4 regions of the Rahnella selenatireducens genome follow, and region 2 is predicted to be linked to each of the others. Evidence: predicted binding sites of a transcription regulator. Region 2 holds the regulator's gene; each other region holds the start of a gene.

Region 1 (4,371 bases), on a different contig from region 2:
CGGCAGCAAATCGGAAAGTTTATCATCCCAGCGCAACTGGCCTTTGTTGACCAGCCCGGCCACCACTTCTCCCGTTACGCCTTTACTGACTGAACCGAGAGCAAACAGGGTTTCCCCGTCGATTTTGTAACGATGCGTGGAATTGGTGTAGCCGAATCCCCAGGTTCTGGCCTCGCCGTTATTTCTGATAATGCCTATCGCGAGGCCTGAGGCTTTCTCTTTTTTCTGATACTGGCGGACAACGCGATTGACCATGTCATCGAGATCGCCCGAACAGGCCAGTTCCCGCACGGCGTCAGGGTGCTCTTTCACCTGCATGTCGGATAACGTCCCGCAGGATGTCAGAAACAGGGGGAGAAAAATGAAGAAACGGTGGGATCCCCCTGTCATATGGCTATTTCGCGCCTTTCGGTCGGGTAATCAAATCCTGCGCGCACGCCCATGCAGAACTCCACGCCCATTGGAAATTGTAGCCTCCCAGCCAGCCGGTCACGTCCACGACTTCACCGATGAAATACAGGCCCGGCACTTTTGCCGCTGCCATGGTTTTGGAAGACAACTCACGCGTGTCGACGCCACCCAGCGTGACCTCCGCCGTGCGGTATCCTTCAGTGCCATTCGGCTGCACCTGCCAGTTTTGCAATTGCTCAACCAGTTCAGCCTGCTGTGGCACGTTCAGTTGTTTCAGCGTGACGTCAGGCAGTTGCCCGAGCGTTTGCAGGCATTCCACCAGACGCTTCGGCAGCTGCATCGCCAGCGTATTTTTCAGGCTCTGGTTCGGATGTTCCTGCCGCTGCGCATTGAGAAACGCCGCCAGATCGACATCAGGAAGTAAGTTAACGCTCACAAACTCACCAGGCTGCCAGTAACTTGAAAGTTGCAGAACCGCCGGACCGGACATGCCACGATGCGTAAACAGAATGCTTTCGCGGAACACCGTGCCATCCTGCGCTGTCAGCACAGCGGGCACGGAGACGCCGGAAAGCGTCTGTAAATGGTCGAGCAGGGGTTTATGCAGCGTAAACGGCACCAGACCGGCGCGGGTCGGTAAAACTTTCAGGCCAAACTGTTCGGCCAGACGATAACCGAATGGCGAGGCGCCCAGCCCCGGCATAGAAAGTCCGCCGCTGGCAATCACAAGTGAGTGAGTGCTTACAGTTGAGCCGTTCACTTTGATAATAAAGCCATCGTCGGTTTTCTGAACGTCTGAAATCTCGCTGCGCAGACGCACATCGACATTCCCCAGTTCACATTCTTTATCCAGCAACGCCACAATTTGCGTCGCTGAATCATCGCAAAAAAGTTGCCCGAGCGTTTTCTCGTGCCAGGCGATGTTGTAGCGGTTGACCAAGTCGATGAAATCCCACTGGGTATAACGCGCCAGCGCAGATTTACAGAAATGCGGGTTTTCTGAAAGATAGGCAGCCGGTTCGGCATACAGATTGGTGAAGTTGCAGCGACCGCCGCCTGACATCAGAATTTTTCGTCCGGTTTTTTTGCCATTATCCAGCAGCAGAACCCGGCAGCCACCCTGTCCGGCCTGCGCTGCACAGAACATGCCTGCCGCACCCGCACCAATGACTACCACATCTACCTGTTCCACTTTTGGCCTCTCTTTCCGGAAATTTCAGCTACGTTTTAGACAGGGCTTCCCCCTGTGCCAATGGGCTTTAGCCGCATTGCGACGCGGATTGTAAGGGACAGACGCCCCTTAAACCAGTCAGGGAGGTGGTTTTCTGAACGTCGTAAGTAAATGTTTCAACGCCCAAAGGAGGAATAAGATTTTGATATATAAAAAATTAATTGAAACAAACCTAAATATTGAACTGTTTTTAGTCAAAAAAATGTCATATTTTCCTTTTCCCGTCCCCCTGTTCTCGCAGATAATGCGCGGCGTTCATGACCACTAACTGGCGTAACAATTATGCTGCATCTATTTGCCGGGTTGGATATTCATACCGGTTCGTTATTGATTCTCGCGTTACTGTTTGTTCTGTTCTATGAAGCCATTAACGGTTTCCATGATACGGCCAACGCAGTAGCAACCGTCATATACACCCGGGCAATGCGTTCGCAATTAGCGGTCGTGATGGCAGGGGTATTTAACTTCTTTGGCGTCCTGCTCGGTGGTTTGAGCGTGGCCTATGCCATAGTCCATTTACTACCAACCGATTTGTTGCTGAATGTAGGTTCCGCGCATGGCCTTGCCATGGTGTTCTCTATGTTACTGGCGGCGATCATCTGGAACCTCGGCACCTGGTATTTTGGCCTGCCGGCGTCCAGCTCCCATACCCTCATTGGCGCCATTATCGGCGTGGGTTTGACTAACGCACTGATGACCCACACGTCGGTGGTTGATGCGTTAAACATCCCGAAAATGATTGGCATTTTCGCCTCACTGATCGTCTCACCGCTGGTCGGGATGATTATGGCGGGAACCATGATTTTCCTGCTGCGTCGCTACTGGAGCGGGAATAAAAAACACGCCCGTATCCACCTGACGCCGGCAGAACGTGAAAAGAAAGACGGCAAGAAGAAGCCGCCATTCTGGACCCGTATTGGCCTTATCCTGTCCGCAATCGGTGTGAGTTTCTCTCACGGTGCGAACGACGGACAGAAAGGTATCGGCCTGATCATGCTGGTGCTGATTGGTGTGGCTCCGGCAGGTTTCGTGGTGAACATGAGCGCGACCGGTTACGACATTGCCCGTACCCGCGACGCCGTGACCCACCTCGGTCAGTACTATCAGCAGCATGTTGATGCCGTTCCACATGTTGTGGCTCAGACGCCTCTGGTGCCTGCACCGGACGTCAATATCGCCCCAGCCGATGAGACAAAAGTTTTCCATTGCGACAGCAGCCATGCGCTTGACGCGATTGGCCGCGCACAGACACTTCTGACCAATCTTCAGTCTTACAGCGATCTGGCACCGGAAGAACGCAGCCATATGCGCCGTCTGCTGATGTGTGTTTCTGATACGGCCGATAAAGTCGCTAAGCTGCCGGAAACCTCCGCAGCGGATAAACGCTTCCTCGGCGAGCTGAAAACCGACATTCTGCAAACCGTCGAATATGCGCCAATTTGGATCATCATCGCGGTAGCCCTGGCACTTGCGCTGGGTACTATGATTGGCTGGAAGCGTGTTGCGACCACCATCGGTGAGAAGATTGGTAAAAAAGGCATGACCTACGCACAGGGCCTGTCTGCGCAGATGACCGCAGCGGTTTCGATTGGTGTGGCCAGCTACACCGGTATGCCGGTTTCCACCACGCATGTGTTGTCCTCAGCCGTTGCGGGCACCATGATTGTGGATGGCGGCGGTGTTCAGGCTAAAACCGTGAAAAACATCGCGATGGCGTGGATCTTAACCCTGCCAGTGTCGATTGTTCTTTCCGGCGTGTTGTACTGGATTGCGCTGAAGCTTATCTGATAAACCTGCGTGCTCAGGCGCGGATGTAAAAAAGGCGGCCTTGTTCTCAGAACAGGTCGCCTTTTTTTATTCCCTTTTTCACACATTCCTCACAACGGCTTTAGACGTGTCAGTACCAGATCAACATGGCCAGCATACTGATAAGAATCAGTCCAACCAGACATGTCGTCAGGACAAACTGGCCGCGTACTCTTTCACACCGGCGAATAAACTCAGGGTCGTGATGTTCAACATAGCGCTGAGCATAAATATAGCGAACCAGTCTTATCTGCTTGCTGGGCTGGCCGTGGGAAGTAAAGAATCCCCCACCATCCACGTACTGATACAGCAACGGATCACAGCCCCGCAGCACCACCAGCAACGCGCGCAAAGACGAGTAATAACGCAGCATATTCACCACACACACAAAACATAAAGCCCAAAACAGCGCAACGGGACTGATCATGATTCCCCCTCAAGGCGAACTGACACCGCGCAATGCCGCTCAAAATCTGCCGCACACCCGACGTTTCGCCCTGCCTTTCCGCGATTTCACACCCCCGGGCAACATTCGCCCGCCCTCTTTTCTTATCACAGAAGAATGCTAAAGCAGGAGAAGCCTGCATTATTGAGTGTAGGAAACGAATCTGTAACTGTTCATATTATTTGTATCTATAGATTGTCAGATTAGGAAATGGGATCTGTATGCTTGATTTCTCTCACCATTTTGGGGCTATACTGATCTCATGAGATTCGCATGATGCTGATATTGCTGTTAACCGACTTATGGAAGGAGTTTTCTTATGGCTTACAAACACATCCTTATCGCTGTAGACCTGTCACCTGAGAGCAAGGTTCTGGTCGAGAAAGCCGTTTCCATGGCGCGACCGTACAACGCCAAAGTGTCCCTGATCCACGTTGATGTGAACTATTCAGACCTCTACACCGGCCTGATTGACGTG
Region 2 (4,371 bases):
TTCCACTTTCGGGGCCTGTAAATTGCCGTCCGGCGAGTTTTTGGCACGGCGCTGGCTCCAGAACGCGCGGTAGCCAATGCCTTTGACTTCAAACTCGACTTCTGCCAGCGATTCGGCGGTGTGGCGGGTCATCAGTTCATTCTGACTTGGCGTGACGTTCAGACGCGGCGTCTGGTGATACAGCGCCAGACAGATGGCGTCGAGCAGGGTGGTTTTCCCCGCGCCGGTCGGGCCGGTGATGGCAAATAATCCATTGCTGGCAAAAGGCTCAGCGGTGAAGTCGATTTTCCATTCGCCTTCCAGCGAGTTCAGGTTTTTTAAACGCAGACTGAGAATTTTCATTGGGCGGCATCCTCTGCGGACTCGCCGCTGGTGACCTGACTGACAACCTGAGCGAACAGCGTGCGCATCCGCGCCTGACGCGGTTCGTCGGGATCGGTTTCCTGCGCCAGCCGCCGTTCAAACACTTCGCTGACACTCAGTTCGCTGAGCGTTTCTTTTTCCTGTTGTTCGATGCTGCTGATGCGCTGTTCTTTACTGCGGCGCAGCAGAACGACTTCCACCGGCAAATCTGCGGTCAGCGTCTGAATACGCCGCTGGATATCACTGAGATAGTCCTGCGTGGCGACTTCAATATCCAGCCAGACCGGTTTACCGGCATCGCCGTCAGCAAATTGCGTCAGTTGTTTTTCTATGTCTGCGAGCGAACCTTTGATGATCTGCATCGGCTGGAAAACGGGGATTTCCAGCGTGTAGATGGCGTTGAGCGTAGCGCCGTCGAAATCAAGCAGGTAAACGCTTTTGGTTTTGCTGAGCTCATCAAAACTCAGCGCAATGGGTGAGCCGCTGTAACGGATATGTTCGGTTTTTGCGACGCACTGGGCGCGGTGAATATGCCCGAGTGCTACGTAATCCACCGGCGGAAAGGCCTGCGCCGGGAAGGCGTCGAGCGTGCCTATATAGATGTCGCGCACGGCGTCAGACGTGCTGACGCCGACGGTGGTCAGATGGCCGGTGGCGATAATGGGCAGCGGCACGCCAAGTTCCTGACGTTTAGCCAGCGCGGCCTGATACAGCGCGTCATAATGCGCCGCAATGGCTTCCTGCAAGGCGAGCTGTTTGTCGTTGCCGGACTGCCCGGCCTGGCTGGCAAGCAAATCGCGCGGACGCAAAAACGGAATGGCACACAACACCGCGCCGGGCTGGCCTTCGCGTGTGTTAAGCACCAGAACCTGTTCATCCAGTTTTTCGCCCACGGTGGCGATCACCCGCGTATTCAGGCACGAAAGCAGTTCGCGGGATTCATTGAGCGTGGCGACGGAATCGTGATTTCCGGCCAGCACCACCAGCTGACAGCCGGTTTGTTGTAATTCCACCACGAAGCGGTTATATAACTCGCGGGCGTAACTGGGCGGCGAGCCGGTATCAAAGATGTCCCCGGCGACAATGACGGCGTCCACCTGATGCTGTTGCACCTGACCGGTCAGCCAGCGCAAAAATGCCTGATGTTCAGCGGCGCGGCTTTTGGTAAAAAAGTACTGGCCGAGGTGCCAGTCAGAGGTATGGATCAGGCGCATGAGACTCCCGTGTGAACCCTGTATGACGACAATGGGGCAAAGTATAAACGTCAGCGGGGGAACCTGTCCCCGATAAATCAGACCAATTTCAGCAGGATGGCAGGAATTTACCTGTCATATTTGCCTTAAATGAACCATCATTTTCATTCATAAATCTGTCACAAAACTGACGCATAATGGCGCCCGCAATCAAATAAAAGATCGCTAACCTATTGGCAGGACCTACGATGGCTAGACGTATATTGGTGGTTGAAGACGAAGCTCCAATCCGTGAAATGGTGTGTTTTGTACTGGAACAGAATGGATATCAGGCAGTAGAAGCTGAAGATTTTGATTCAGCGATTGGCCAGTTAGTTGAACCTTACCCTGAACTGATCCTGCTCGACTGGATGTTACCCGGCGGTTCCGGTATTCAGTTTATTAAGCACCTTAAACGTGAAGCGCTGACACGCGAAATTCCGGTGATGATGCTGACCGCCCGCGGTGAAGAAGAAGATCGGGTGCGCGGCCTGGAAGTCGGTGCCGATGATTACATCACCAAACCGTTTTCACCCAAAGAACTGGTTGCCCGTATTAAAGCGGTGATGCGCCGGATTTCGCCAATGGCGGTCGAGGAAGTGATCGACATGCAGGGGCTGAGTCTGGATCCATCGTCTCACCGGGTGATGGCCAACGAGCAGGCGCTCGATATGGGGCCAACCGAATTTAAGTTATTACACTTCTTTATGACCCACTCTGAACGCGTTTACAGCAGGGAACAGTTGCTCAATAACGTGTGGGGCACTAACGTTTATGTGGAAGATCGCACGGTTGACGTGCATATTCGTCGTTTGCGTAAAGCGCTTGAAACCAGCGGACATGACAGAATGATCCAGACTGTTCGTGGTACCGGATATCGTTTCTCAACGCGTTATTGAGTCCCCCACAGCGGAGAATCTGTGTGTTAGAACGTTTGTCATGGAAACGTCTGGCCGGTGAGTTTTTTCTCTTTTGCCTGCCAGCGCTGATCCTCGGAATTTTCGTCGGCCATTTCGGCTGGCTCCTCTTTGCGTCGCTCGTCGCGGCGCTGGGCTGGAATTATTACAACCAGCTTAAACTCTCTCACTGGCTGTGGCTTGACCGCAGCATCACCCCGCCGAACGGGCGCTGGAGCTGGGAACCGCTGTTTTACGGGCTGAACCAGATGCAGGTGCGCAACCGGCGACGTCGTCGTGAATTAGGTCAATTGATCAAACGTTTCCGCAGCGGAGCTGAATCGCTGCCGGATGCAGTGGTTCTGACGACGGAAGAAGGCAATATCTTCTGGTGTAACGGACTGGCGCAGGATCTTCTCGGTTTCCGCTGGCCGGAAGATAACGGGCAGCATATTTTTAACCTGCTGCGTTATCCGGAATTCCGCACCTGGATCCAGACCCGTGACTTCAGCCGTGCCCTGAACCTTCAACTTAATAATGAACATTACGTCGAGTTTCGCGTGATGCCGTATTCCGAGGGGCAGCTTTTGATGGTGGCGCGTGACGTAACGCAGATGCGTCAGCTCGAAGGCGCGCGACGTAACTTCTTTGCCAACGTCAGCCATGAACTTCGTACGCCGCTGACGGTGTTGCAGGGATATCTGGAAATGATGGAAGACGCCAAGCTGGAAGAGCCGTTCCGCACCAAAGCGCTGGATACGATGCAGGAACAGACGCGGCGAATGGACGGGCTGGTGAAACAACTGCTGACTCTTTCGAAAATCGAAGCATCCGCCAATATCGATATGCACGAGAAAGTCGATATTCCGTTGATGCTGAGCATGCTTGAGCGGGAAGTGCAGACGTTGAGCGGTGGGAAACATGAGGTGGTGTTTCGCGTAAACGAAAAGCTTAAAGTCTTTGGCAACGAAGATCAGTTGCGCAGTGCGGTGTCGAATCTGGTGTATAACGCCGTGAATCACACCCCGCCGGGTACACGGATTGAAGTCAGTTGGCAGCAAATCCCGCACGGCGCGCAGTTCCAGATAAGCGACAACGGGCCGGGTATTGCGCCGCAGCACCTACCGCGTCTGACCGAACGTTTTTACCGTGTGGATAAGGCGCGATCACGCCAGACCGGCGGCAGCGGGCTGGGGCTTGCTATCGTGAAACATGCGCTCAGCCACCATAATTCGAAACTCGAAGTTCTCAGCGAAGTCGGCGTCGGCACCCGGTTTATGTTTACTCTGGCACCGAAACTGATTGTTCCTCAGGGGGCAGACTCCCCGGTCTCCGTAAAACCTTAATTTCTGTAATTTCCCTAAAGCCTGTTATCAGCCGATAGCAGGCTTTTTCATTTCTGTTTATGGAGTGAAGTCGCCTCGTGATCATGAATTTATTTCACGTCCCATGAAAATTCCTCTGTTGTAGGTGAACAGGCTGCATGACAGTATGGCCTTAAAGCCGTTTAGACATCCAGATGTCTATAAATAACGCAACGTAATTATTTACTTTGTAAATCATTCGCATTCCGCCAGGGGCGTGATGCCATAAGGAGTTCTCATGCAACGTACCACCCCTCCGTTCCGCGCTGATGTCGTTGGCAGTTTCCTGCGTCCGGCCGCAATCAAAGAAGCCCGTAAACAGTTTCAGGACGGTGAGATTGATGCGGTGCAGCTGCGTGCAGTGGAAGACACGGAAATCCGCCGTGTGGTGGATTTGCAGCGTCAAGCCGGTCTGCAAGTGGTGACGGATGGCGAATTCCGCCGTGCGTGGTGGCACTTTGACTTCTTCGAAGGTCTGGAAGGGGTGGAAGGTTACGATGCGGTTCACGGGATCCA
Region 3 (4,371 bases), 350 kb from region 2:
GGTAACTGAATATTGAGGCGGTATCCCCAGTAAGCCAGAGAACCTTCGGTGTGTCCGTCTGCGAATAATAATGACCAGTGCAGAACCGGAACCGTCTGACCGATATAATCAAAAAAGCTGGGAGCTGAAACAATAATAGTTTTCAGATTAAGTTCGGAAACATTGCCAGACCATAAATATAAGAGAAGCATCAGCCCTGACCAGATCAGCGCCTCACGCTTTTGCTTACCGCGTATATTCTGGTAATAACGATTGAAGTCTTTATTCAAAATAATATTTCCGGTTTACATGGAGATTTTTTATTCCTCCCCTGTGAAAGGGGAGGAAGTCAGGGTATTAACGACCACCCTTTGTCAATTCACGTTTCATATCAATAATCTGCTGATATTCCGCCAGAGACGTTTCGCCGATATGCTGTTTACCGCCAACGGCTTTCACGAAGCAGGCATGATCGTCTTTATCCAGTTTCTTAATGGCTGAAACCAGTTTCGCTTTAAATGCCGGCGGCAAATCGCTGCGAACCAAAATCGGGCCGTTAGGAATTAGCGGGGATTCCCAGATAATACGGATTTTCTTCATCAGATCCGGATGGTCCATGCGGATCATGCGGTTAAACGCGCCGGAAGTATAACCGGTTTCGCGATCGCCAATCATGGAAGCCCAGGTTACCGCGCCTTCAAACTGCCCGTTCAGCACGCCGAGAATATCCTGCTCGTGGCCGCCGGAGAAGGTCACGCTGGAGAAGAAGTTGTTGTATTTGTTATCCGTCGTACCGCCAAACTCTTTCTTAAAAGTCTGGTTCGGGATCAGATAACCGGACGTGGAATCCGGGTCAGCAAAGCCAAATGATTTGCCTTTCAGGTCAGACAATTTCTGGTACGGGCTGTCCGCTTTTACGACAACAACGGAGTGATAACCACGGGATTTGTCAGTGTCATCAATGACGATACCGACCAGATCCACCGCTTTCGGGTTATTAATATACACAGACGCGAAAGATGAAGGCGACATGCTTAATACCATGTCAACTTTCTTGCCTAATAACCCCTGAATAACACCTGAGTAATCGGATGAATTACGCAGTTTGGTATCCACATTTAATTCTTTATCGAAGAAATCTTTTACACACTGATTATCGCCGATTTGCTGAGTGGCGTTCTGACCACCCAAAATACCTAAATTCAATTCTTTAGGCGCATCTTCTGCCATGCTGTGCATTGCGGTAACGGAACCTGCAACAAAGACCGCCAGACGTAATAACTTCTTCATTTAATGATGACCTTGTGTAGATTGAGAGAAAGTGAAAATAAGTACGGCTTAAAATTATTTCCTAAATAAAAAACGGACTTTATTTATTAAAACGTTCATTACAGCACTGAGCATCAGGAATTAATGTCGTGCTCTTCGCCATATAACTGCTGCAAGATCCCGTCGCTTAACATATCCGGATGACCGTCAAAGATAATCTGCCCTTTCGCAATGCCGATAACGCGGGTGCAGTAATCTTTCACCAGTTCGACGGAATGCAGGTTAACCATCACCGCGATATTCTCTTCGCTGACCTTTTTCAGGGCATTCATGATGCGCAGGGTATTTTTAGGATCCAGCGAGGCAACCGGTTCATCGGCCAGCAGAATTTTCGGGTTTTGCATCAGGGCGCGACAAATAGCGACACGCTGCATCTGACCACCGGAAAGGTTTTCAGCACGCTGCAGCGCATGCGGCAACATGTGCAACCATTCCAGCAGGGAAATTGCGCGGGCACGGTCTTCATCATCGAACTGATTGAAGAAGGATTTAAACGTTGAAGTGTGACTGAGACGGCCCAGCAGCACATTAGTCAGTACGTCCAGACGTGGAACCAGACAGAAATCCTGGAAAATCATGCCGCAACCCGAACGCCAGCGACGCAGCGCTTTGCCGGTCAGCCCCGCCAGTTGCTGCTGCTCACCGTTTTCGTAATGACACACCACGCTGCCGTCGGTTAACGGGATCGTGCCGTTAAGGACGTGAAGCAAAGTCGATTTCCCTGCGCCTGAACGGCCAATGACCGCGACAAATTCACCGGCATGGAGGTCAAAGTTGATGTCATTAAGAACACGCTGGCCTGATTTATAGGATTTCACCAAGCCTTTTACGTCCAGCACTTTGTTCAGATGTTGCGGCCCGGTCTGAGGATATTCAGCCTGTGCCAGCTTAAGTTGAGCTTGCGCCATGATGCTGTCTCTCGGTTGCTTTCGTTATCTGGCGTTCATTAAGCGCGAGTTATGTGACACATCAATGACGATTTAGTGGACAGCGTATGACAAAAATGTAGCAACTTAAGAACAATCCCTCGGTAATTATCCTGAATGTTCTGTAGCCTGTTATGTGTCATTTAAGTCTATGATTGCAGAACCTGCGTCAAAAAAAGGAAGATGAAATGGATAATCAGTCACTCATCACCACGCTGAAAGAAATCGCCGGAAGCCGCCATGTACTGACCGGCGACAGCAATACCGAGCGCTACCGCAAGGGGTTTCGCTCCGGCGGCGGCAAGGCGCTGGCGGTGGTATTCCCGCAAACATTGCTGCAACAATGGCAATTGCTTAAAGCCTGCATCGCGGCCGACAAAATTGTCATCATGCAGGCCGCCAATACCGGACTGACCGAAGGTTCGACGCCGAGCGGCGACGATTATGACCGCGACATCGTCATTTTCAGCACACTGAAACTCGATCAGATTCAACTGCTCGACGGCGGCCATCAGGTGATCGGTTTCCCCGGCAGCACGTTGTATAAGCTGGAAAAAATCCTCAAACCGTATAACCGCGAGCCGCATTCAGTCATCGGTTCATCCTGCATTGGTGCCTCCGTCGTCGGCGGGATTTGCAACAACTCCGGCGGTTCACTGGTGAAACGCGGTCCCGCGTATACAGAAATGGCATTGTATGCGCAGATAGATGCACAAGGAGAACTGCGGCTGGTAAACCATCTGGGGATCAACCTGGGTGAGACGCCGGAAGAAATTCTGACACGGCTGGAAAAAGGCGATTATCTCGAAGCTGATATTCAGCACGATCAGCGGCTGGCTTCAGACCATGATTACGCGGCGCGTGTCCGCGAAGTGGATGCCGATACGCCATCACGCTTTAACGCCGATGAGCGCCGTTTATTTGAAGCCTCGGGCTGCGCGGGGAAGCTGGCGATTTTCGCTGTCCGTCTTGATACATTCCCGGCAGAAACCCAGCAGCAGGTTTTCTATATCGGCACTAACGATACGGCAGTGCTCACCGAATTACGTCGTCAGATCCTGCGGGATTTTGCGAATCTGCCGGTGGCTGGGGAGTACATGCACCGGGATATTTTCGATATCACCGAAGTGTACGGTAAAGATACGTTCCTGATGATCGACAAACTCGGCACAGACAAAATGCCGGATATGTTTACCGCCAAAGGGAAGTTTGACGCTCACGCCAGCAAAGTACCTTTCCTGCCGAAACACTTCAGCGACCGGGTAATGCAGTGCCTGAGTAAAGCGTTGCCGAACCATTTACCGCCCCGCATGAAACAATATCGCGACCGGTTTGAGCATCACTTATTGCTGAAAATGTCCGGCCCCGGAATTGATGAAGCCAGAACGTTCCTGACCCGTTTCTTCAGCGAAAATCAGGGCGATTTCTTTATTTGTTCCGCCGACGAAGGCAAAAAAGCGTTTCTGCACCGCTTTGCTGCGGCAGGCGCGGCCGTTCGTTATCACGCCGTGCATGAGAAAGAAGTAGAAGACATTCTGGCACTGGATATCGCACTACGCCGCAACGATCGCGACTGGTTTGAAACGTTGCCGGAGGATATTGATAGTCAGCTGGTGGCAAAACTTTATTACGGCCACTTTATGTGCCACGTTTTCCATCAGGATTACATTGTCAAAAAAGGCGTGAACAGCAAAGCGCTGAAACACCGTATGCTTGAGCTGCTGGATGCTAAAGGCGCTGAATATCCGGCAGAGCACAACGTCGGACATCTGTATATTGCCAAACCGCATCTGAAGGAATTTTACCGGCAGGCCGACCCGACCAACAGTTTTAACCCGGGGATCGGCAAAACCAGTAAGCTGAAAAACTGGCAGGAATAACACTGTAAAGTGCTTCTGACCAACCCTCCCCTTTTCAGGGGAGGGATACTACTTCACTCCGACCTCATCTCATTGGCTAGAACAATTTCGTTCCATAACCCCACATCAGCACGGTCAGTGCGAGTAACAACTCAAGAACCAGTACCCCCATCGCCAGCGTTGAGCTGGAGAACAGGAACCCCTCGCGGTGGTCAATGTTGAGGAAGTTTGGAATACCGAGGTACAGCAGATATCCACTGTAGCAAAGGCCAATCAGC
Region 4 (4,371 bases), 590 kb from region 2:
TCAGCTGGAGCGAACATTGTGCCTGCTGTTGGTCGGATTAACCCTTTTCTGGCCGGACTGGACGCCCATTATTGGTGCAATCAATCCCGACATTTTTAACCATATTCTAAAACTCTTCATCTGAACCGTACGAAAACCCGACAACCTGGCGATTTTCAATACGAATTTGGAGGAAAAGTTATAATGCATTCCTTTTGGATATAAATAATCGGACACCCAACTGATATTCTTCACCCCAATGCTATGGGATGGTGCAGTCCCTTTCGGGAACACCCGTTTGAAAAATTATAAGTTTGGAGTCTGGTATGAATTTTCCGCTCGTGATTAACGTAGTGGTTTTCGTTGCCCTCCTTTTGCTGCTGGCGCAAACCCGCCATAAGCAATGGAGTCTGGCAAAAAAAGTTTTAGCAGGTCTGGCTCTCGGTGTGGTATTTGGCCTGGCACTGCAACTGATTTATGGTTCTGACGATCCGGTTCTTAAAACGTCGATTACCTGGTTCAATATTGTCGGGAACGGGTACGTTCAGCTGCTGCAAATGATTGTGATGCCGCTGGTCTTCGTGTCGATTCTGAGCGCAGTGGCGAAATTACATAATGCCTCTTCACTGGGCAAAATCAGCTTTCTGACCATTGGCACTCTGCTGCTGACAACGCTTATCGCCTCTCTGGTGGGGATTTTCGTAACCGGCCTGTTCGGCCTGACGGCAGACGGTCTGGTACAGGGAACGCAGGAAACCGCGCGACTGACCGCTATCCAGTCCAATTACGTGGGCAAAGTCGCTGACCTGAGCGTTCCACAGCTTATTCTCTCCTTTATTCCTAAAAACCCGTTTGCTGACCTCACCGGTGCAAGCCCGACGTCCATCATCAGCGTGGTGATTTTCGCCGCCTTTGTTGGCGTTGCGGCGCTTCAGCTGGTTAAAGATGATGCAGAGAAAGGCCCGCGCGTTCTGGCATTCATCGATACCTTACAGGCCTGGGTGATGAAACTGGTTCGCCTGGTCATGAAACTGACCCCTTACGGCGTTCTGGCACTGATGACCAAAGTGGTTGCCGGTTCCAACATTCAGGACATCATCAAATTGGGCAGCTTCGTGGTGGCGTCTTACCTCGGTCTGGGTATTATGTTCGTGATTCATGCCGTGCTGCTGTCTTTCACCGGCGTTAACCCGGCGAAATTCTTCCGTAAAGTCTGGCCGGTGCTGACCTTCGCGTTCACCAGCCGTTCCAGCGCCGCCACTATCCCGCTGAGCGTGGAAGCGCAAACTCGTCGTCTGGGTATTCCTGAATCGATTGCCAGCTTCGCAGCATCCTTCGGTGCCACTATCGGCCAGAATGGTTGTGCCGGTTTGTATCCGACAATGCTGGCCGTCATGGTTGCGCCAACCGTGGGCATCAACCCGTTTGATCCGGTCTGGATTGCCACGCTGGTCGGGATTGTCACCCTGAGTTCCGCCGGTGTTGCCGGTGTCGGCGGGGGTGCGACTTTCGCAGCACTTATCGTGTTACCGGCGATGGGCCTGCCGGTCACGCTGGTCGCGCTGTTGATCTCCGTCGAGCCACTGATTGATATGGGTCGTACTGCCCTGAACGTAAGTGGTTCTATGACTGCCGGGACAATCACCAGCCAGCTGCTAAAACAGACAGACAAAGCGGTGATGGATTCTGAAGAAACCGCTGAACTGGCTCATCGCTGATACCGGTTCACTGAAAACAAAAAACCGAAGCCAATGGCTTCGGTTTTTTTATATCTGTGTTATTTATCCAAAGACTCAGAACGGGTAGTCGTGAAAACCAATCTGCTCAGAGATGTTGCGCGCGGCGGTATGCAGCATTTCGACGTAGTGCGCTTTGCTTTCTTCTGAGAAACGGATAGTAGGGAACGAAATACTCAGACCGGCAATCACCACGCCAAAACGGTCAAACACGGGAACCGCTATGCAACGAAGTCCCTGTTCCTGCTCTTCGTTATCTTCCCCGTAACCCTGCACACGCACCTGATCAAGCGCAGTCTGCAAATCAACGGCATTCATAATGGTGTTTTCAGTGCTGCGGGTAAACTCAATTTCCTGCAACAACGCGCTAACTTCCGCTTTATCGCCCCAGGCCAGAAGCACTTTACCGATAGCGGTAGTGTGCAGCGGATTGCGGCGACCAATGCGCGAATGCATGCGTAGGTTGTACATCGAATCGATTTTATGAATATAGACAATACCGTCTTCATCCAGCGCGCCAAGGTGGATCGTTTCGCGGGTCAGACGGGACAGTTCACGCATCTGAATGTCGGCACTGCGGATCAGATCCACATTTTGCAGCGCTTTCGCCCCTAACTCGAATAACTTCAAAGTGAGTGAATACTTTTCAGATTCCCCTTCCTGCGCCACGTATCCTAAAGATTTCATCGTCTGCAAAAAACGATAGACGGTACTTTTGGACATCATAACGCGCTGAGAAAGTTCAGTAATACCAATCTCCCGTTCTTCACCCAGGGCCTGCAAAATGCCAAAAACTTTCAGAACGGAAGAAACAGAATCGGGTTGCTTATCAAGATCTGCGATAGCCATAGGACGAATTACCTGCTCGCGTGAGTTTTGTTTCAAAAAAAATAGAACGTGGTTTTTATTATAGTGGTAAGCATCGGCGATAAGCAATCAACCCGATGCGTGAGAATGTAAGAACTGTTAAGCCAGTTTCATAACGGAGAGTTCAGTAAAAAATTCATTACATCGTGTGACAATTGTCACTTTAACTTCATTAGCGTAGTAATATTCCCCTCTCTGATGACTACGCACTGACATAACTCATGACACCTACACCCAACGACGGGCTTCCCGTTCCACAACGTTACGGTGCGATCCTCGCAATTGCTCTGGGTATTACCGTTTCGGTGCTGGACGGCGCAATTGCGAATGTCGCCTTGCCTACTATTGCCAATGATTTTCATGCCAGCCCGGCGGCCTCAATCTGGGTCGTGAATGCCTACCAATTGGCGATTACTATTTCACTGCTCTCTCTGGCGTCTCTGGGGGATATTTTTGGCTATCGCCGCATCTATCAGACCGGCCTGCTGGTATTCAGCATTACGTCGCTCTTCTGCGCCCTTTCCGATTCGCTGCTGACGCTGACCGTCGCGCGCGTATTGCAGGGGTTCGGGGCGGCGGCGATCATGAGTGTGAATACCGCGCTGATACGTATTATTTATCCGCAACGTTTTCTTGGGCGGGGAGTGGGGATTAACGCGCTGATCGTTGCTGTATCTTCCGCTGCAGGGCCGACGATTGCAGCGGGGATATTATCCGTGGCGTCATGGCAGTGGTTGTTTGCAGTTAACGTTCCGATTGGTATTGTCGCGCTGATTCTGGGTCTGAAATTTCTTCCGGCCAACTCAACACGCAGTCAGGGGCAGCGTTTTGATATCACCAGCAGCGTGATGAACGCGCTGACCTTTGGCCTGCTCATCAGTGCAATCAGCGGTTTCGCGCAGGGTCTGAACCATCTGCTGATTTTGGGCGAAGTGATAGCGCTACTGATTATTGGCTGGTTCTTTGTCCGCCGTCAGTTGTCGAAACCTTTCCCGTTGCTGCCGGTGGATTTGCTGCGCATCCCGATTTTCAGCCTGTCGCTGGGCACGTCGTTGTGCTCTTTCAGTGCCCAAATGCTGGCGTTCGTTTCGCTGCCCTTCTTCCTGCAAAATACGCTGGGGCTGAACTCTGTAGATACCGGCCTGCTACTGACGCCGTGGCCGCTGGCAACGATGGTGATGGCACCGATTGCGGGCCGTCTGGTAGAGCGTTTCCATCCGGGGATGCTGGGCGGTATCGGGTTGATTGTCTTTTCATTCGGGCTGTTTTCGCTCTCACTTCTGCCGCCAGAACCTTCGCATCTTGATATCATCTGGCGCATGTTATTGTGCGGTGCAGGCTTTGGTTTATTCCAGTCTCCGAACAATCACACCATCATCAGTTCCGCACCGCGTAACCGCAGCGGTGGCGCCAGCGGATTGCTGGGAACGGCACGACTTTTAGGCCAGACAACCGGTGCGGCAATGGTTGCCCTGATGTTTAACCTGTTTCCGTCACACGGGACGCATGCATCGTTAATTCTGGCAGGGACACTCGCCGGCGCGGGCGCGCTGGTCAGTCTGATGAGAATGACGCAAAAAACCAGCAGCCAGAAAGCCGCTGAGGGTTCTAAACCATAAATTCCGGAAAGCAAAATGCCTGGCATAAGCCAGGCATTTCTCTACATCTAAACGAACGGATGTTTATTTGATGTACTGACCGCTGCGCAGCGCTTCGATACGTTTGTCCAGCGGTGGGTGAGACATAAACAGCTCACTGAAAGACTTCGATTTGCCGTTGATACAAAACG

Evidence for each region. The regulator PhoB, encoded in region 2, activates phosphate uptake and scavenging genes when phosphate is short. The targets are predictions, from matches to a motif close to CTGTCATAAAACTGNCNNAT.
Region 1: pitA (inorganic phosphate transporter PitA) is a predicted target of PhoB. The motif match lies at 1,834-1,853, and genes of this name have one in related genera.
Region 3: phnC (phosphonate ABC transporter ATP-binding protein) is a predicted target of PhoB. The motif match lies at 2,257-2,276, and genes of this name have one in related genera.
Region 4: kdgR (DNA-binding transcriptional regulator KdgR) is a predicted target of PhoB. The motif match lies at 2,682-2,701, and genes of this name have one in related genera.

Annotation. Positions count from the first base shown of each region.
Region 1 is NZ_JBKEZJ010000006.1:194,957-199,327, reverse strand. It holds gene ACLBVC_RS12355 (serine hydrolase domain-containing protein) at 1-390, opposite strand, end outside; gene ACLBVC_RS12350 (BaiN/RdsA family NAD(P)/FAD-dependent oxidoreductase) at 395-1,603, opposite strand; gene pitA (inorganic phosphate transporter PitA) at 1,925-3,430, shown strand; gene uspB (universal stress protein UspB) at 3,540-3,875, opposite strand; gene uspA (universal stress protein UspA) at 4,213-4,371, shown strand, end outside.
Region 2 is NZ_JBKEZJ010000001.1:659,945-664,315, reverse strand. It holds gene sbcC (exonuclease subunit SbcC) at 1-342, opposite strand, end outside; gene sbcD (exonuclease subunit SbcD) at 339-1,577, opposite strand; gene phoB (phosphate response regulator transcription factor PhoB) at 1,805-2,494, shown strand; gene phoR (phosphate regulon sensor histidine kinase PhoR) at 2,518-3,837, shown strand; gene ACLBVC_RS03175 (cobalamin-independent methionine synthase II family protein) at 4,094-4,371, shown strand, end outside.
Region 3 is NZ_JBKEZJ010000001.1:305,647-310,017, forward strand. It holds gene phnE (phosphonate ABC transporter, permease protein PhnE) at 1-269, opposite strand, end outside; gene phnD (phosphonate ABC transporter substrate-binding protein) at 337-1,269, opposite strand; gene phnC (phosphonate ABC transporter ATP-binding protein) at 1,383-2,216, opposite strand; gene dld (D-lactate dehydrogenase) at 2,423-4,114, shown strand; gene ACLBVC_RS01495 (Yip1 family protein) at 4,191-4,371, opposite strand, start outside.
Region 4 is NZ_JBKEZJ010000001.1:65,603-69,973, forward strand. It holds gene ACLBVC_RS00320 (metal-dependent hydrolase) at 1-124, shown strand, start outside; gene ACLBVC_RS00325 (L-cystine transporter) at 306-1,697, shown strand; gene kdgR (DNA-binding transcriptional regulator KdgR) at 1,773-2,564, opposite strand; gene ACLBVC_RS00335 (MFS transporter) at 2,804-4,201, shown strand; gene htpX (protease HtpX) at 4,265-4,371, opposite strand, start outside.